Regions from separate parts of the Alteromonas sp. RW2A1 genome, predicted to be linked through region 4. Evidence: predicted binding sites of a transcription regulator. Region 4 holds the regulator's gene; each other region holds the start of a gene.
What was found. Region 4 encodes sigma-54, which starts transcription at its own class of promoters, with help from an activator protein. Its sites were predicted from a motif close to GTTGGCACGNNNNTNGNNT; they were not measured.
Positions count from the first base shown of each region.

Region 1: a site for sigma-54 is predicted at 2,705-2,723, ahead of flgF (flagellar basal-body rod protein FlgF). Genes of this name have one in related genera too.
Region 2: a site for sigma-54 is predicted at 2,690-2,708, ahead of BM528_RS11335 (BON domain-containing protein). Genes of this name have one in related genera too.
Region 3: a site for sigma-54 is predicted at 2,075-2,093, ahead of BM528_RS17230 (Tll0287-like domain-containing protein). Genes of this name have one in related genera too.

Region 1 covers NZ_CP018031.1:2,245,855-2,250,509, reverse strand. The annotation lists gene flgC (flagellar basal body rod protein FlgC) at 1-388, shown strand, start outside; gene BM528_RS10155 (flagellar hook assembly protein FlgD) at 420-1,106, shown strand; gene flgE (flagellar hook protein FlgE) at 1,121-2,506, shown strand; gene flgF (flagellar basal-body rod protein FlgF) at 2,761-3,504, shown strand; gene flgG (flagellar basal-body rod protein FlgG) at 3,560-4,348, shown strand; gene flgH (flagellar basal body L-ring protein FlgH) at 4,360-4,655, shown strand, end outside.
Region 2 covers NZ_CP018031.1:2,538,766-2,543,420, reverse strand. The annotation lists gene BM528_RS11350 (glycosyltransferase family 2 protein) at 1-198, opposite strand, end outside; gene BM528_RS11345 (hypothetical protein) at 727-1,266, shown strand; gene BM528_RS11340 (endonuclease/exonuclease/phosphatase family protein) at 1,334-2,323, opposite strand; gene BM528_RS11335 (BON domain-containing protein) at 2,809-3,363, shown strand; gene pyk (pyruvate kinase) at 3,516-4,655, opposite strand, start outside.
Region 3 covers NZ_CP018031.1:3,910,870-3,915,524, forward strand. The annotation lists gene BM528_RS17225 (cytochrome ubiquinol oxidase subunit I) at 1-960, opposite strand, end outside; gene BM528_RS17230 (Tll0287-like domain-containing protein) at 1,266-1,922, opposite strand; gene BM528_RS17235 (sigma-54 interaction domain-containing protein) at 2,300-3,640, shown strand; gene BM528_RS17240 (sulfite exporter TauE/SafE family protein) at 3,667-4,443, opposite strand; gene BM528_RS18585 (hypothetical protein) at 4,548-4,655, shown strand, end outside.
Region 4 covers NZ_CP018031.1:835,337-839,991, reverse strand. The annotation lists gene lptB (LPS export ABC transporter ATP-binding protein) at 1-626, shown strand, start outside; gene BM528_RS03770 (RNA polymerase factor sigma-54) at 704-2,203, shown strand; gene hpf (ribosome hibernation promoting factor) at 2,232-2,519, shown strand; gene BM528_RS03760 (PTS sugar transporter subunit IIA) at 2,533-2,979, shown strand; gene rapZ (RNase adapter RapZ) at 3,104-3,946, shown strand; gene BM528_RS03750 (HPr family phosphocarrier protein) at 3,981-4,253, shown strand; gene mgtE (magnesium transporter) at 4,459-4,655, shown strand, end outside.

The DNA.
Region 1 (4,655 bases), 1.4 Mb from region 4:
GGGAATGGAGGCGGAAAACGTCCGTCTAAACACCACTGCTAGTAATATTGCCAACGCAAATTCAGTGAGCAGTAGTTACGAAGAAACCTATCGTGCTCGTCATCCAGTTTTTGCCTCTGCGTTACAAGATGCAATGAGAGACCAATCAAAAGGCGTGGGCGTTGAGGTTAAAGGTATTGTAGAGAGTGACGCACCGCTACAAGTGGAATATTCGCCAAACAATCCGATGGCTGATGCTGAAGGTTATATCTATAAACCAAATGTAAACATTGTCGAGGAGATGGCAAACATGATGTCAGCCTCGAAGGCTTACGAGACGAATGTTCAGGTAGCTGATACAACGAAACGCATATTCCGCCGTGTTTTACAGTTAGGGCAAGGACAGTAATGTGCCGTTTGGTTAACGTGAGGAAAAACCAGTGAACACAATTAATAATACCGGGCTTAACACCGACCTCTACTGGCAAGAAGAGAAGGTAAAAATTGCGGATGGCACCGAGCAGCAGCTTAATCAGGAAGACTTTTTCGCAATGCTTACAGAGCAGCTTGCTAATCAGGACCCGACTAAGCCGGTTGATAACGATCAAATGGTAGCGCAGATGACGTCATTTACTATGGCCGACGGGATTTCTCAGCTCAATGAGAAATTTGAATCGTTTGCCTCTTCTATGACGTCAAACCAAGCACTCCAAGCATCGAGCCTTATAGGTCAGAACGTGCTTGTACAAGGCAATGTTGGCTTTATGGCGAATGATTCAAGTGGGATTTCTGGTGTCGTGGTAAATGAAGAAACGGTCCAGAATATGACTATCACTATCCAAAACCAATTTGGTGAAGTTATAAAAACCATTGATGCTGGTACTCAGACCGCCGGTAATATTCAGTTTGACTGGGACGGCAGAGATCAGCGTGGCAACCCTATGCAGGCTGGTGAGTATGTTATTAGCGCCACGGGCGAGGTAAACGGTGAGGGTGTACAGCTTAATACAGCAGTAAACCGTCACGTAGGTAGCGTAAGTCTGGCCGGTAGCGGGCAGGGCGTAATTTTGAATTTGGATGGTGATGTCAGTATTAATCTCGACGACGTCATTCAAATCGGCAGTTAGTAGGAGAACAAATAATGTCTTTTAATATTGCACTGAGCGGCGTTTCAGCCGCGCAAAAAGATTTGGATGTCACAGCCAATAACATTGCAAACGTGAACACTGTAGGTTTTAAAGAATCCAGAGCTGAGTTTGGGGATGTGTATGCAGCATCACTGCTTGCTGGCGGTAAAACCAAAGTCGGTGATGGTGTACTCACACAGGAGGTTGCGCAACAGTTTTCACAGGGTAGCTTACAGTTTACCAATACATCTCTTGATTTAGCTATAACAGGGAATGGCTTTTTTGCCACTGTGCCGGAGATAACATCTCGAGACTTCTCTTTTACTCGCGCGGGCCAATTCAAACTAGATGACGATAACTTCGTTGTAAATAGTAATGGTGATAACCTGCTTGGTTTTCCAGTAAACGCCGACGGAACAAGCGCTTCAGTTGCGTTGAGTACCACCGAGCCTGTTCGGATCCCTGATTCATCTGGTTCGCCTCAACAAACCTCAGAGGTGGATATTCGAATGAATTTACCTGCAGGAGATGTTGGCTTGGATCCTCAGGATTTTGACCCACAGGATCCACTGACGTATAACGCAGCAACGTCTGTTACTGTCTATGACTCATTAGGCGATAGTCATGTAATGACGTATTACTTCATTAAAGATAGTGCGCCTACCGCAGACAACGAGTGGTATGTGGTAACAGCTGTTGATGATCAATTGGTAGATATGACCGACTCAACAGGGGCAGATACCGACCCTGCCACCGCAGTAAACTCTGTTGGCGGAAATACAGGTAATGCAGTAACTGCTTCAAAACTGTTGTTTTCTCAAGGTGGTGACTTCAACGGAATGGAGACGCCTGACGGACTTCCAACCCTAGACTTTAAAATGCAAACTGAGGCACTAGGGGCAACAATCCTTGCTAACGGTTCTGACCCGAGTCAACAGATAAGCATAGATTTTAATTTAGATGTGAATAACGCCACGCCAAATGAGCCAACTCAATTTGCTTCTGCTTTCGAAGTAACGTCACTTGAGCAGGACGGCCTGCCGGTTGGACGTCTAACCGGTATTGATATTGGTCCCGATGGCTTGGTTCGAGCGACATTCTCAAACGGTACATCAGAGCCTATTGTGCGAGTTGCACTAGTTCGCTTTTCCAATGAGCAAGGTCTAACGCAGGAGAGTGGAACTCAGTGGAAAGAGAGTATTTTGTCGGGCGAAGCGTTAGCGGGCGAAGCCACCACGGGAACATTTGGTGAGATTAATTCATCGTCTCTAGAACAAGCTAACGTTAATCTCACTACTGAACTCATCGATATGATTATTGCTCAGCGGAACTTCCAAGCAAACTCCCGAGCTCTTGAGGTGAATAACACGCTCAACCAGACAATTTTGAATATCAGATAATCGCCTAATCTATGATTTGCTGATATCTAACCCTGAAGAGAAAAACTTTTGTGGGTTGCTTTTCCTAAGTAAGTTGCTCTTCCAAAAGTAAAAAAGGTCAAGCCGTAGACATCATCTACGGCTTTTTTATTACAAAAATCTCTTTGTAAAACAATGTTACCTCTTCCAGTTTGTCACTCCTTATCTAAAGAAAAGCAAAGTGGCACTGCCTTTGCAATGTTTGTGTATGGTTTGAACAGAGTCAAAAGTCAGTCATGGATAAACTTCTCTATATTGCAGCTAGCGGTGCGTCTCAAGACCTTATGGCAACGGGGATTCGCTCAAATAACTTAGCCAATGCGCAAACGACAGGTTTTCGTGCTCAGCTAGAGCAGGCTAGAGCAATGCCGGCGTACGGCGAAGGTTTGCCTACCCGCGTTTTTTCAATGACAGAGAGTCCATCAAACAACTATGAATCAGGTCCGATGATTAAAACCGATCGCGACTTAGATGTAGCGATACAGGGTGACGGTTGGTTTGCAGTTCAAGATGAAAACGGTCAAGAAGCCTACTCTCGAAACGGCAACTTCAAATTGGGTAGTGACGGAATATTGACAGACGTAAATGGGCGGGCTGTGTTAGGTGATAACGGTCCACTTTTTCTTCCGGTGCCATTAGATAACCTTACTATTGCGACGGACGGTACGCTATCCATGAGACAGGTTGGGGCACCGGCTAACGTTATAGAAACGGTAGGCAGAATTAAACTTGTTAGTTCTAACTATGCCGATATGGAAAGAGGCACAGACGGTTTATTTCATATGAAAGACGGTTCGGTTGCAGACCCGTCAGCCAATGTAAAAGTCATGTCTGGCATGTTAGAGGGGTCTAACGTTAACGCCGTTGAAGAAATGGTAGATATGATCAGTCTGCAGCGTCACTACGAGCTGCAAGTTAAAGTAATGAAGCAAGCGGAAGAACTCGATACCCGCGGCAACATGATGTTGCGAATTTTATAGTCACTCTTTTTTTGATAAATAATGGCGCGCAATGTCGCGTTGTTTGGAGGTTAACATGCACCCAGCACTGTGGATTAGTAAAACCGGATTAGATGCCGCTCAAACCGATGTGTCTGTGGTTTCTAACAACTTAGCAAATGCTTCTACGGTAGGTTTCAAAAAAGATCGCGCCGTGTTTGAAGATTTACTCTATCAGAACATTAACCAGCCTGGCGGACGCTCATCTGCGGATACCGAGCTGCCTTCAGGCCTCATGCTAGGCTCTGGGTCGAAAGTTGTTTCAACACAGAAGGCTCATACACAAGGAAACCTGCTTACCACAGATAATGCGTTAGATTTATCTATTCAAGGACGTGGTTATTTCGAAATTTTGCAGCCCGATGGCACAACAGCGTACAGTCGTAATGGACAGTTTGGTCTAAATGATCAAGGACAAATTGTAACGTCTGGCGCCGGTTATTTGCTTCAACCTCAAATTACAATTCCGCCAGATGCACAGCAGATTACTATTTCTCAAGATGGTCAGGTAAGCGTGAGTATTCGCGGGCAAGCGCAACCTCAACAGTTAGGTCAGATAAATATCGCTGATTTTGTGAACCCCACGGGATTACAGCCTATAGGTCAGAATCTTTATGCAGAAACAGTATCTAGTGGGTTTCCGGTGCGAGGCGTTCCAGGGCTTCAGGGACTTGGAATGTTAGCGCAAGGTGCGCTTGAAACGTCTAACGTAAATGTGACTGAAGAATTGGTTAACTTGATTGAGAGCCAGCGTCTGTATGAAATGAACTCGAAAGTTATTTCATCAGTGGATCAGATGCTCGGACAAGTTATTCAGCAGTTGTAGGAGTGCTTATTATGCATCGTTTTGGCTTCTTGTTATTTGCTCTTGTTGTATTAGCTACGCTATCTGGGTGTGAGAGTACGCCAGAGCAACCAATACAAGCGAATGATCCTTTTTACGCTCCTATTATTCCAGACTATCCGAAAGAAACTATCATAGAGGATGGTTCCTTGTTCCGTGGACATTTAGCGAGAAGCCTTTATTCAGATGTTACAGCGCGCCAAATCGGTGACATTATCACCGTTGTGCTCAGTGAAAATACTGCTGCTACAAAGTCCGCAAATACCACAACGTCGAGAGAAACTTCTGC
Region 2 (4,655 bases), 1.7 Mb from region 4:
TAACTCGTGTTGGTTTGCAAACTTGTGTTCAATTGTGAATTTGTCGCTTTTTATTAGTGACAAATCAGAAGGCGGCGTCATCCAAACTATAAGTAACTCGCTTGGCGCTGCTTCGCATGCTTCAAGCTGATTAACAAGGTTACAGAGCTTATCAGTTCTGTTTTTCACTATTGTTATCACGCTAACTGGTGCACACATTTACAAATATCCCTTTATTTACTGAATTGCAGCAAAAGTAGATTCGAAATAAGTTCTTATACTTTCGTCTATATAACCCATTGCAACAGTAGATAAGCAATAGGTGTTCCATAACTTAAGTAGCTGAAAATTATTGATAATTTGTATTTTGGTTTAGTTTTTAAGAAGCCGGTAGACAATATTTTCAGAAGAAAAGGAAAATATTACAGGTCTATATTGCAGGTATAGGGTAACCCCGTTTTTACTGAGCAAATTTAGTGATTAACGCTATGCGAGAGCTGGCTTATTTGCTAACCTTGAAATCGAAGGTAAGTAACTACTTTTCAACAACTTATTTATTCTTGTTCCCCTGCTTTTATCCGTGTAAAAGAAAAGGCAGTAGTTATAACCAGTATCTATAGCCAGCGTTTATAGCTAGTACTTAGAGCTAGCACTTACAGATACTATCGATAGACAGACAATCTTAAATAGCGGTTAGCGCGTAATAATGCTGATCATTGCGCCATTTTTATAAGGGTGATTATCCTCGTGCCATCTCAGTCTTCTGTAGAAATTAGAAATTACGACAAGCAATCATTGCGACTAGTCGATGTTATTTCCGGGATATCTCCCAATGCGATGCGAAGAGTTTTTGGTGGCTGGATATTCTTTGCGGCTGTTGTTGCTGTCATCGTGATTGTTGCGCCAGATTTGAGCAACCAATTTGTCGGGTTAACACTGTTTGTGTTGGTCGCTTTTACGCTAATTATGTTTGGACAAAGCCGTATTTCAGAAGGGTGGCCGGCCATTATCAGCGACAACAATATTATCGGTGTAGTGCGTGATCCTGTAAAAAGGGAATATATTTGCGTGGATAAGTCAATCGTTGTCGATGCGGTACCAACGCTAATTAAACCCAACAAAAAGGCTATCGAAATTCAATTAAGCGCTGAAAAACTTACCGAAGCTGATAACGACGTGTTGAAGCAGGCTGTTTGGCCAAGAGATGGAAAGCTTATTGGTTTAGCGCATTTCAAGCGCCGTGAAGATGCCTGTAAAAGCTTAATGTGGTGTGTAGAAAAAAAATGATACTCACATACAAGTAACTACCTTTTCTAAGGCTCTACTTCTGCAAGTTTTTTATAGAGAAAAGGCGTTACTCCAACGCCAATTCCAATTCTGTGTACAAAGGATAATGGTCTGAGCCAATATCGCTTAGTCGCTCTAAACGTACCAGTTTAAAATGTGATGAATGAAAAACGTGATCTAGAGGCCATTTAACAAGAGGGTAATGGGCATGGAACGTATTAAAGAATCCTCTACCTTCTCTGGGGTCTAGTAGCCCGCTTACCTTTTTAAACTTTCTTGTGGTGGGCGACCACGCGACATCGTTTAAGTCTCCTGCGACAACTACAGGACCCGTTGTCTGAGCCACTTCCTTGCCCACAATATTTAACTCTATGTCTCTGGGCCGTGCATATTCATTTTCTGTCGGGCTTGGGGGTTTGGGATGAATAAACTGCAGTGTAATAGGAACACCATCCACTCTTACGATAGCCTTTACCGACGGTACATCGTCTTCAACCAAGAAACGCAACTGGTGTTCTTCAAACTCATACTTACTGTACACATGCATGCCATAGAGATTTTCAAGAGCACAAAACTTAGTGTAAGGATAGTCTTTCTCCAATGGCTGAAGTGCTCGCTGCCATTTTTCATTTGATTCAAGTGTAACCAAAAAATCAGGCCTCTTGTCGGTTACATGGTCCAGCAGCTTTTGATAGTTGCTGTTGTGCATAAAGACATTGCTCGAAAGTATGCTAATTGTGCGTTTTTTGGAAGGGGTTTTACTGCGTTGAACATCTGTTCGATAAAGGGGAGTGTAGGGAAGGATCCAAACAAGTTGGTATACCAAACTTATCACTAACCCAGTGACTAGTGCATAGATTAGAAACGGCGTTATTGAAAGATATGTGTAGTCTTCAATTGTAAAGAACGCATGAGAGATAAGAGCTGCAATAATGAGTACAGCGATTTGCAAGCGAGGGAATTCCCACACTCTCACTAACCAGTGCGAGGACGGTAATAAGGGTACAAAGCTAACCGCGATTAAAAACGTCGATATTAATAGAAGAAAAATGTCCATTTATTGTCCGTAATATATTGATGAGTTCTAGTCTACTGATATGAATCAGCAAGAGGTATAAAGATGACAACCATATTACATGTAATTGATGTCACGAATTCAAGCTTTCATTTACGTAACGCTTTATTTAACTAAAAAGATGCACTGCTTAATAAATTCTTACAGGTGTGCCATCTAATTTGCTTTTCCAAAGACATGTGTTGTTCAAGTCGTACTTAGCGGAAAAGAGACTTTATTAAAGCAGTGTTGATTGAATCTAAATGAGAATCAGTAATTTTTGCCGAATGCTACGCAATGTTTTCAGGCAGACGAATCTAAATTTCCAAAATTTATTGACGAATAGTAAATATATCAATGGCTTAAGGCATTGGCATGAACCTAGCTTACTCATACTTGAGTTTCAACAAAGGAGAAATGTTATGAAACGTACAATACTATCTATGATTATTGCTACATAAGTGTCAACGGCTGCTTTTGCAGGTGACATGAACTCAAATAGCCAAACAGATAACGCATGGGAAGAAGGCGCCAAAGACGCATGGATTGATGGCAAGGCTGAAGCTACGCTGCTGTTCAATGGCAACCTTGATTCCTTTGACATTAATACAGACGTTAAAAACGGCGACGTTATTTTAACGGGTAAAGTAGAGAACTCAGTGGACAAAAAGCTTGCTGAAGAACTAGTCGCCAACATTGACGGCGTGATGTCAGTAGATAACAAACTTACCGTTATCGAAGACAGAGATATCGATTCGATGACCTCTAAAATGTCTGACGACATGGAAGAGGGCTACGAGCAAGGTGCCAGTGAGCTGACGGATGCTAAAATTGCAACCGTGGTAAAAACAAGGTTACTTATGGATACCGACATTTCTGGTTTTGACATCGATGTAGATGTAGAAAACGGTGTCGTTACCTTAACAGGTACAGTTGACTCTGACGCTGAAGAAGACTTAGCGATTGAGATTGCTAAAAATGCTTCTGACGTGAAAGACGTAGAGAACAACCTGACAGTAGTCACAGAAACAGCGATGAACTAATTGGTTGATAGTCTGAGCCAGTACATCTGAGCTTATACATCTAAACAGCAAAAAGGGGCGTTAGCCCCTTTTTTTGTTGGTCTGATTTGTTGGTCTGAGTTGCTAGCACGTCTTTTGCAAAAACGTGACTGCATCAACTGCAAGATAGCTGGTTATTCTACGTCAACCACCTTCAGCGTGTTTGTAGCGCCCACTTTTTCCATCTCATCACCGTAAGTCAGAATAATACTGTCGCCACTTTCAACAAGTCCTTTTTCTTTTAAACACGCCACTACATCGTGTTTAAGCTGACCTGGTTCGCTGTTAGATGAATCGAAAAATATTGGCTTAACGCCACGGTAAAGTGCCATGGCATTCAGTGTAGATTCGTGACGTGACATTGCGATAATAGGAAGTGATGTTGTAATACGCGACATAAGTTTGGGGGTATTACCACTTTCTGTTAACCCAACAATGGCCTTTATGCTTGGCAAGTGGTTAGCAGCATATACCGCAGACAGGGCGATGGATTCACTGGTAGATGAAAACTGCTGATCCATGCGGTGCTTTGAAATTTTAACGCTTGGATGTGTCTCTGCACCCTCACATACTCTAGCCATGGCTTCAACAGTTTCAATAGGGAAGCTACCCGCAGCAGTTTCTGCTGACAGCATAACCGCATCGGTACCATCAAGTACGGCATTGGCTACGTCCATTACCTCAGCACGAGTTGGCATTGGGCTATCTATCATCGATTCCATCATTTGCGTTGCTGTAATAACAACTTTGTTCAACTGGCGAGAGCGCGCAATAAGCTTTTTCTGTACGCCGACGAGTTCAGCGTCACCAATTTCAACACCCAGATCGCCGCGTGCTACCATAACTGCGTCAGACGCACTGATAATGTCGGTAATCGCTTCATCTGTTGCTACTGTTTCGGCACGCTCAACTTTTGCACAAATTTTCGCGTGACAGCCTGCTGCTTCTGCAAGTTCACGGGCATAATTTAGGTCTGCGCCACTTCTTGGGAATGATACCGCTAGATAATCTACGCCAATGAGCGCCGCTGTTTTTATGTCTTGTTTATCTTTCTCTGTAAGAGCTTCAGCCGATAGACCGCCGCCCTGACGGTTGATTCCTTTATTGTTAGACAGCTTGCCACCAACGGTGACTTCAGTAATGACTTTTCGACCTTCTACACCTGTGACCTTTAATTGAATTCGGCCGTCGTCCAGCAGCAAAATGTCGCCTGCAGAGACATCGTCGGGAAGGGCTTTATAATCTATACCTACTTTATCTACAGTGCCGGCATC
Region 3 (4,655 bases), 1.1 Mb from region 4:
AAGAATTCGCTCTTTATTTTGCTCTTTAAGATCTTTTATTCCAGAGACTTCTTCCGTTAATGAGCGTGTTGCAATAATGCCCATAGCCCATGGTATTTGAAGCGCGTACTCGGTTTTTTCTTCCTCATCATTGGGCAAGCCAAATACAGTAAATGGCGCTGGCGCTGGATGAGTTTCATACTCGGCTTCTACCGCAGCTAATTTTACTTTTTGGACATCGCCTAGCTCATAACCACTTTCGTCACCAAGTACGATGACTGACAATGTGGCCGCTAAACCAAAGCTTGCCGCAATGGCAAACGAGCGACGGGCAAAAGCAATATGCTTATGATTGAGTAAGTAGTAGCTAGAAATAGCTAATACGAAGATAGCACCAGTGACGTAACCTGCTGAGACTGTGTGGACAAATTTCACCTGTGCTACCGGATTGAATATAACTTCTGCGAAGCTGGTCATTTCCATGCGCATGGCTTCAAAGTTAAAGTCAGCACCAACTGGGTATTGCATCCAGCCATTGGCAATTAAGATCCACAGTGCAGAGAAGTTTGAGCCAATGGCAACCAGCCAAGTAGCCATAAGGTGTTTCACCTTAGACATTTTGTCCCAGCCGAAGAAAAAGAGACCCACAAATGTCGATTCTAAAAAGAACGCCATTAGGCCTTCAATAGCAAGCGGAGCGCCAAAAATATCACCCACGTAATGTGAGTAATACGACCAGTTCATACCGAACTGGAACTCCATCGTTAAGCCTGTAGCCACGCCGATAGCGAAGTTAATACCAAACAACTTGCCCCAAAATTGAGTCATCTGCTTGTATATCTCTTTGCCGGTCATAACATAAACCGACTCCATGATGGCTAGTAAAAAGCTAAGCCCCAGCGTTAGGGGTACAAATATAAAGTGGAACATTGCGGTTAACGCAAATTGCCACCGCGATAGTTCTATTAACGTATCGCTCATGGGTCTTCTCCCTCGTATCTTCGGTGCGCTTTACACACTTAACAATAATGTTAGTCAATTAGCCTGTTGCAAAAACTGTTGCGAGCTATCCCTATTTTTAAGTAGCAGTCGCAAAGTTATCGTTCTTTCGGCTTTCTCATCACAGATAAGAGCACTATGCCCCCACTGTTGAGTGAAAATATTGCACCTAGAAGACGGGGGAATTTTGATCCAACGCAAGGTAGCGAGAAAATATTACCGCCATTTTTGTCAAAAAAGTGACAAAAATGGCAAACTGGAATAGTTAGAGGTAACAAGACTATGCCTTACTCAGCATCTGTTGGTGAGTATCTTAAAGTGAACGCGCCGCGCAAGCTGCCAGGCTTAAAGCCGGTGGCTTCATCTTCAGGGTATGCCTTTTTAATCGCACTTAACACAGAGGGGGACACTTGTTCACCATGACACGCCGTACACACTTGCCCAGTGGTGATAGCCTTCATATAGCGAAATTCGCCGGTCTTCCCATCAACGTGGGTAGCCTCTAAGGGACCAGTGACATTTTCAGACAGTTGCTCAGCAAACTTTATAAGCTGTGCCGTTTCCCAGTCGTCGGGTTTATTATTTGGGTTTCTTACCCTTAGCGCCGTTCTACCCACCGTCCATCCCTCTTTACTTAAAGAATGAGCGATGGGTTCTGCTACTAATTTACACTCCTCGACTCCTACCTCTAGGCCTCCGCGCTTTATTGCCTCTTGCAAGCGCGTTTTTAGATTGCTTCCGAGCTCCTTCGCGTGAGCACGCGCTTCATTGCGGTTATCTTGTTCATTGAGATCTGTTGTAGTCTGCTGTACCGCACTAGCTATGCTGCTAAAGCCCACCAATGCAAAACATATGTATTTTGATAAATTGGCTAGATTGAGTTTATTTGAGTGGCTCGTTTGTTTATCGCATTTTTCCGATAATACCTTTACTTCATTTTTCATTTTTTCACCCGTTGATTAGTTCGTATTCGTTGTTTATACCAATTCATAAGGCTTATGACGAAAAACTTTCGTCGAACAGTTTTTATCAATAGTTTGCTCTCAACAGGCAACTATCAAAAAAGCGTTATGAAAGGTGAGCTTAAGTGTTTAGTAAACAAGCGACGTGCCAATGTGCTAGCATTTTTAATTGTGGACACAGATACTATCTGGCATTGATAGAGCTAAGCGGCAAATTTCGGGCTCAAAACTCTTTTACAGAAAGTGAAAGTAATACCAACAACATTGCTAAAAACCCATATAAAAATGAGAATAAAGACGATGTGGCAACCAACGGAATATAGTGCAAGCAGGATATGAATTTTTCTATCATTCAAGCCATGATCGACGCCATCGATAAACCGGCCATTTTTATTAGCCCCGACTATGTCATAGAGGCGGTCAACAAACCGTATAAAGACACCTATCCTGTAAATATCAAGCTGGGTTTCAGTACCTGTTATCAGGTGTCACACCGCAATAGCAAACCTTGCAACGAATGTGGCGAGACTTGCCCTATGCAGGAAAGCAAAGAAACGGGAAAGGTTGCAAGTGCTGTACATATTCACTCCACCAATGAAGGGCAAAGTTATTGCGATATTCTTATGCGCCCTATTTTCGATGGTCAAGGAGACTTGATAGGTTATTTAGAAATTTTAGATAAGTTGGCATTTGCGTCTAACACACCCTCAAAAGGAAAATTGGTTGGCGAGTCTGACGCGTTTAAAGCCATGCTGAACAAGATCAATAGAGCGGCAAAGTCTGATATTGCGGTGCTATTACAAGGTGAAACGGGAACTGGAAAAGAACTGGTTTCACAAGCCTTGCATTCATCGAGTTACCGCGCAGAGAAGCCCTTTGTGGTTATTGAATGTACCGGCCTTACCGACACCTTATTTGAAAGCGAGCTTTTTGGTTATGAAAAAGGGGCATTCACAGGAGCATCGTCAAATAAGAAAGGGTTGGTTGACGCTGCCGAAGGCGGCACCTTGTTTTTCGATGAAATTGGAGACGTGCCTTTAAGCATGCAGGTTAAATTGCTCCGTTTATTTGAAACACAAACCTATCGCCCAGTTGGCAGCACGGTTGTAAAAAAAGCAAACTTCAGATTAATTTGTGCATCGCATAAAGACATCTATGCCTTGGTTCAAACAGGAGAGTTTAGGCAAGATTTGTATTATAGAATTGCTGGGTTTCCAATAACGTTACCGGCCCTTCGAGAGCGCCCAACAGACATTCCACTTTTAGCTGAGCATATTTTAAGAAACCTTTCAGATAAAAAACGTCTTCATAAAAACGCTATTAAGCGGCTCACGCACTACGCTTTTCCTGGCAATATTAGAGAGCTGAAAAACATTATTGAGCAAGCTGCGTTGCTGTCTAATGAGTCTGTAATTGGTGAATACGACCTTCCTGATACAGTTTTACGCACTGCACCTAAAAAACATGCAGAATTAAGCAAAAGCTCGGCTCTGGTAGCAAAACAGCCCACGCTTGATATGGACGAGAACCTGATACTCAATGCAGTTACAACGCTTGAAAAGGCAGAAGAGTTCTATCTAAAAAAGGTGTGTCAGCACTACAGCGGCAGCATGGAAGAACTTGCCAAAGCACTCAATGTAAGCGTGAGAACCTTGTACAGAAAGCTTCAAAAAGCCGATATCAGTATAAAAACAAAGTAAAATAAATTTTGCTAAAACTCCGACCACTATAATAGGCCTGCATTTTGTATCGCCTGCCATAGCAACCTAATTGCAAGTAAGGTAATAACGGCTTTAAACAACCAATTGAAGGTTTCGTTTGGCACGCGTTTGAGCACTCGTAACCCAACAAAAGTACCTAATGCACCACTTGCAATCATGGCAACAATAACACCGCCCCACTGACCAAAAGAAAACCCCACAAAGAGAAAAACGAATGCTTTCAACGCATGTTGGATAGTCATACAGGTTGCGAGTGTTGCGGTAATACGCATTTTGTCAGCAACACTACGATGAACAAATGCAGCAACTAAAGGCCCTGTTGCCCCCACGAACATGGAGAGGATTGTGGTAATAAACCCTGCAATGCTGCGCCCAATGGGAGATAGTTCATGCGCTTTAGGTTTCTTTCCCCACACCATAAAAAGGATAAACCCAGAAACCGCAAACTGAATAAACACCAAAGGAAGCTGCACAACAATAAATGATGCCAAAATGCCACCTAGTAAGGCACCAAAACTAAAGTACATGACGATTTGTTTATCGACATGCGTGCGGGTCATTAACGCTCTATTCCCGTTTGAGCCAAGCTGAACCAGGCCATGAACTGGAATAAGCGCAGTTAATGGCAAGGTTGAGGCTAGAATAGCTAATAGCAGAACGCCACCGCCTATTCCCAGAGATGCTGTAATCAAGGAGGTAAAAAATGAAGCCACTATAAGCAAAGTAGCGCTTAAAGTGCTCAGTGCACCACCTGCTGTTATGAGTTCATAAAAAATATTCAAACAAGGTCTCTCCAAAAAAAGCGGCAACACATAATCAACATGGGGGTGATCAAACCTGCCCTCTAAGGCGTTTAAAATTCGTTCAACGCAAATGGTGAAATGCCATGGCTACGCCAAGATATGTAATGAAAGCCCTTGATACTTTATTAGACGAGCACAGCACCATATCGTCTAAATCCATAGCACGCCAAATTCTTAAAAACAGCGGGTTA
Region 4 (4,655 bases):
TGTTAGGCCCAAATGGCGCGGGAAAAACGACAACGTTTTATATGATTGTCGGTCTGGTGCCGTCAGACAAAGGGCAGATATTAATAGACGATAAAGAATTAACGCATCAGCCCATGCACGAACGCGCTCGCGGTGGAATTGGTTATTTACCTCAAGAAGCGTCTATATTTAGAAAACTGACTGTGCATGAAAATATCATGGCTATTTTGCAAACCCGAAAGGATTTGAACTCTCAGCAACAGGAAGAAGAAGCTGACGCACTACTTGATGAATTCAATATCAACCATATACGTAATAGTGTGGGTATGAGCCTTTCCGGTGGAGAACGTCGCAGGGTAGAAATAGCAAGAGCACTTGCGGCTAAACCCGAATTTATTTTGCTCGATGAGCCCTTTGCTGGTGTTGATCCAATATCAGTTAATGATATAAAGAAGATAATACAGCACCTTCGCGACAGAGGAATAGGCATCCTCATCACCGACCACAATGTGAGAGAAACATTGGATGTCTGTGAAAAAGCGTACATTGTGAGTCATGGCGAACTTATTGCGCAAGGAACGGCGGAACAGGTTTTAAGTAATCAAAAAGTAAGGGATGTATACCTAGGCGAACAATTCAGGCTATAGTTATTATATGTAACCTAATTGTCATTTTTCTCAAGCGCTCTGGTACATTCACTGAAGAGCATAAATATAAGACGTAGATGAAACCATCTTTACAGTTAAAATTTAGTCAACAACTAACAATGACTCCCCAGCTGCAGCAAGCTATTAAGCTGCTTCAGCTGTCTACACTCGACCTTCAGCAAGAGATACAGGAGGCGTTAGACTCAAACCCTCTTTTAGAAGTTGAAGAAGGTAGCGACGAGCCTCAAGCTGAAAAAAACAACATCGATAATGATGATAGCGCTGGCGAGGCCACTGCTTCGGCATCTAGCGACACTATCGAATCTGGTGATGCTCTAGAAAAAAACGACCTTCCTGATGAACTGCCCATCGATAGTACGTGGGACGAATATTATTCTGCATCTTCCGCACCTGCCCCCGGCCCATCAAACAACGATGATGACCAAATTTTCCAGGGTGAAACCACAGAAGATATTCAAGCCCATTTATTATGGCAAATGCGTCTCACTCCTTTCTCTGATACCGACAGAGCGATTGCCATTGCCATTATCGACTCTATTGATGAATCGGGTTACCTCACGGCAACGTTAGACGAAATATTAGAAGCCGTTAATTTTGAAGATATTGAAACCGAAAATGTTGAAGAAGAGATAGAGTTAGACGAAGTGGAGTGCGTGCTAAAACGTATTCAAATGTTCGATCCCATTGGCTCTGGTTCGCGCACTCCACAGGAGTGTCTGATGGTTCAACTTCGTCAGTTTGCCGACGATACCCCTTGGTTGGAAGAGGCAAAAAGACTGATAGAGGACTATTCGGATTTGCTTAGCAGCAAAGACTACAGAACCTTAATGCGTAAGAGTCGTTTGAAAGAAGACGAACTTCGCGAGGCAATGCGTTTGCTTCAAACCTTGAATCCTCGCCCAGGTAGTGCTTTAGTTACTAAAGAGCCTGAGTATGTTATCCCCGATGTATCGGTAGCAAAGAAAAACGGTCGCTGGACTGTAGAACTGAATCCAGACAGCTTACCTAAACTGGGTGTAAACCAGCAGTATGCAGCGATGAGTAGAAAAGCGAAAAATAGTAGCGATTCACAGTTCATACGCTCTCATATGCAAGAAGCCAAATGGTTTATAAAAAGCTTAGAGTCGAGAAACGATACATTAATGAAAGTGGCTAACTGTATTGTTCAGCAACAAATGGGATTTTTTGAGCACGGCCCCGAAATGATGAAACCAATGGTTCTCAATGATGTCGCAGAAATGGTAGACATGCATGAATCGACAATTTCACGGGTTACTACTCAAAAATACATGCATACTCCACGAGGAATTTACGAGTTAAAATATTTTTTCTCCAGCCACGTGGCAACGGAATCAGGCGGCGAGTGTTCATCTACCGCTATCCGTGCGTTAATAAAGAAATTGGTTGCAGCAGAAACGCCTAGCAAACCATTAAGCGATAGCAAGATTGCTTTATTGTTGGCAGAGCAAGGCATAAAAGTCGCTCGGCGGACAATAGCAAAATACCGGGAGTCTTTATCGATACCCCCGTCTAACCAACGCAAAAGCCTTATTTAAAGGCGCTATATTAAAAGGAAGACGAAATATGCAAATCAACCTAACTGGTCATCATGTCGAAATCACCGACTCTTTGCGTAATTATGTCGATACGAAGTTCAGCAAACTTGAGCGGCACTTTGATCACATTTCTAATGTCCATGTCATCCTCAACGTAGAAAAAATAAATCAAAAAGCCGAAGCCACTATGCACCTTAGCGGTGCTGAAGTGTTTGCATCCTCAGAAAATACTGATATGTATGCAGCGATTGACAGCATGGTGGATAAGCTCGACCGGCAGGTAATCAAGCATAAGGAAAAACTGAAAAAACATTAATAGATAATTAAGCATGGACATTAAAGCCATCGTAAGCCTGGACCGCACCGAGTGTGCGGTTCAGTGCAATAGTAAGAAACGAATCTTAGAAATTATTTCTGATATAGCAGCGCAGGGTAATGAGAATATAGATCAAGTCACTGTGCTAAACAGTTTACTGGCTCGGGAGCGAGTAGGCAGTACAGGAATAGGCAACGGCATTGCGCTTCCACACGGCCGCTTGGCAGGATTAGAGCAAGTAATGGCGATTGTTGTAACCTGTATACCTGCAATCAACTTCGATGCTATTGATGAAAAGCCTGTCGACATATTTTTTGCGTTACTGGTACCTGAAGAACAAACTCAAGGCCATTTGCAAACGCTGGCTACTGTTGCAGGTAAACTTAATGATAAAGATACGGTGAAAGCCATACGCAGAGCCAAAACGAACGAAGATATCATCTCTGCTCTTGGCGTATAAATTGACGCAGCACGGAGAAGCATCGCGCTCTTTGTTGCTGCTCTTTTCTGGAATATGCGCTTAATTGAAAAATCATTTTTGAATTAGCTTTTGGCACATAAAAAAATTTTAGGGAGAATTATCGGTGAAGCTGATTATTATCAGTGGTCGTTCTGGCTCAGGGAAGTCAGTTGCGCTTAGGGCCCTAGAAGATTTGGGTTATTACTGCGTAGATAATATTCCCGTAAACCTGCTACCTACCCTCACCCACACGGTAGTAGACGAATATGAGCAGGTAGCCGTAAGCATAGATGTGCGAAACCTGCCTAAAAACCCTAACGATTTGGTAGAGATTTTAGACTACCTGCCCTCTTCCTGGTCTATGACCATCGTTTATATTGATGCCAGTGACGATGTGCTGGTGAAGCGTTTTAGCGAAACCCGTCGACTGCACCCTCTCGCTAAACTCAACAAGTCACTGTCGGAAGCTATAAAGGCAGAATCTAACTTACTTGCACCAATTGTTGAGCGCGCAGATCTGTATTTAGACACTGATAAATTAACGATTCACCAGCTTGCTGAAATTATTCGCGAGCGTATTTTAGGGAAGAAGAGCTCCCGTCTCGTTCTGGTATTCGAGTCTTTTGGATTTAAACACGGTATTCCTAAAGATGCCGACTATGTGTTTGATGCCCGTTTCCTTCCCAATCCTCATTGGGAGCCAGATCTTCGGCACCTAACCGGTGTCGATGCTCCGGTAGAGGTATTCCTTGGCTCACAACCCGTTGTAACCAAGTTTGTATGGCAAATACAAAATTTAATTACCACTTGGCTTCCTCACCTGGAAAGAAACAACCGAAGCTATGTCACGGTTGCTATAGGCTGTACCGGCGGTCAGCACCGTTCGGTTTATATTGCTCAAACGTTGTCAAAAACATTCAGCGAAATTCATCCCGACGTGCAAATACGTCATAGAGAATTAAATTAACAACCTGCGCATTAAGTAGAGAGCTAGACAAACTGTGACTATCGAAAAAACGCTAACAATCGTCAATAAACTTGGTCTGCATGCAAGAGCAGCAACTCAATTGGTACAGTTAGCAAATCAATTTGACGCAAAAATCATTCTCGAAAAAGGTGACAAACAAGCCGATGCTAGCAGCGTACTTGGCCTTATGATGCTAGAAAGCCATCAGGGTGAGCAGGTAAACGTGATTGTTGAGGGCAATGACGCTGAAGCCGCTCTGGCGGCCATTGAAAAGCTCATAGAGGGTCGATTTAACGAAGACGAATAACACTTTCCTGCTTTGTGCTTTTCTTGCTTAAATTTTTACAGCTGCTGTTATTATCGCCAAGCGCGTAAAAACGTATTTCAAATCAACGTATTTGTCATGACACCAACAGGGTAAGTACGCTATTCTATTAACACGCAACATAGTCTCTGTGTAGCCACCAAATTAGGTTTTCTTCGGGCATCTAGTAAGTTAGGAATTGCTCTTCATGGCAGAAGCTCTCGTTTCTAAATATGTACAAACTCAGCTGAGAACGCTTAACAACGCATTAAGCAACGGTCAGTTCGTGTCTGTAAGAAAGCTATTATTAGAGCTTCCCCCTTCCGATGTTGCCCATATTCTCGAGTCTAGCCCTAGTCGTACCCGCGACGAACTTTGGGAGTTAATCGATAGCGATTTTCACGG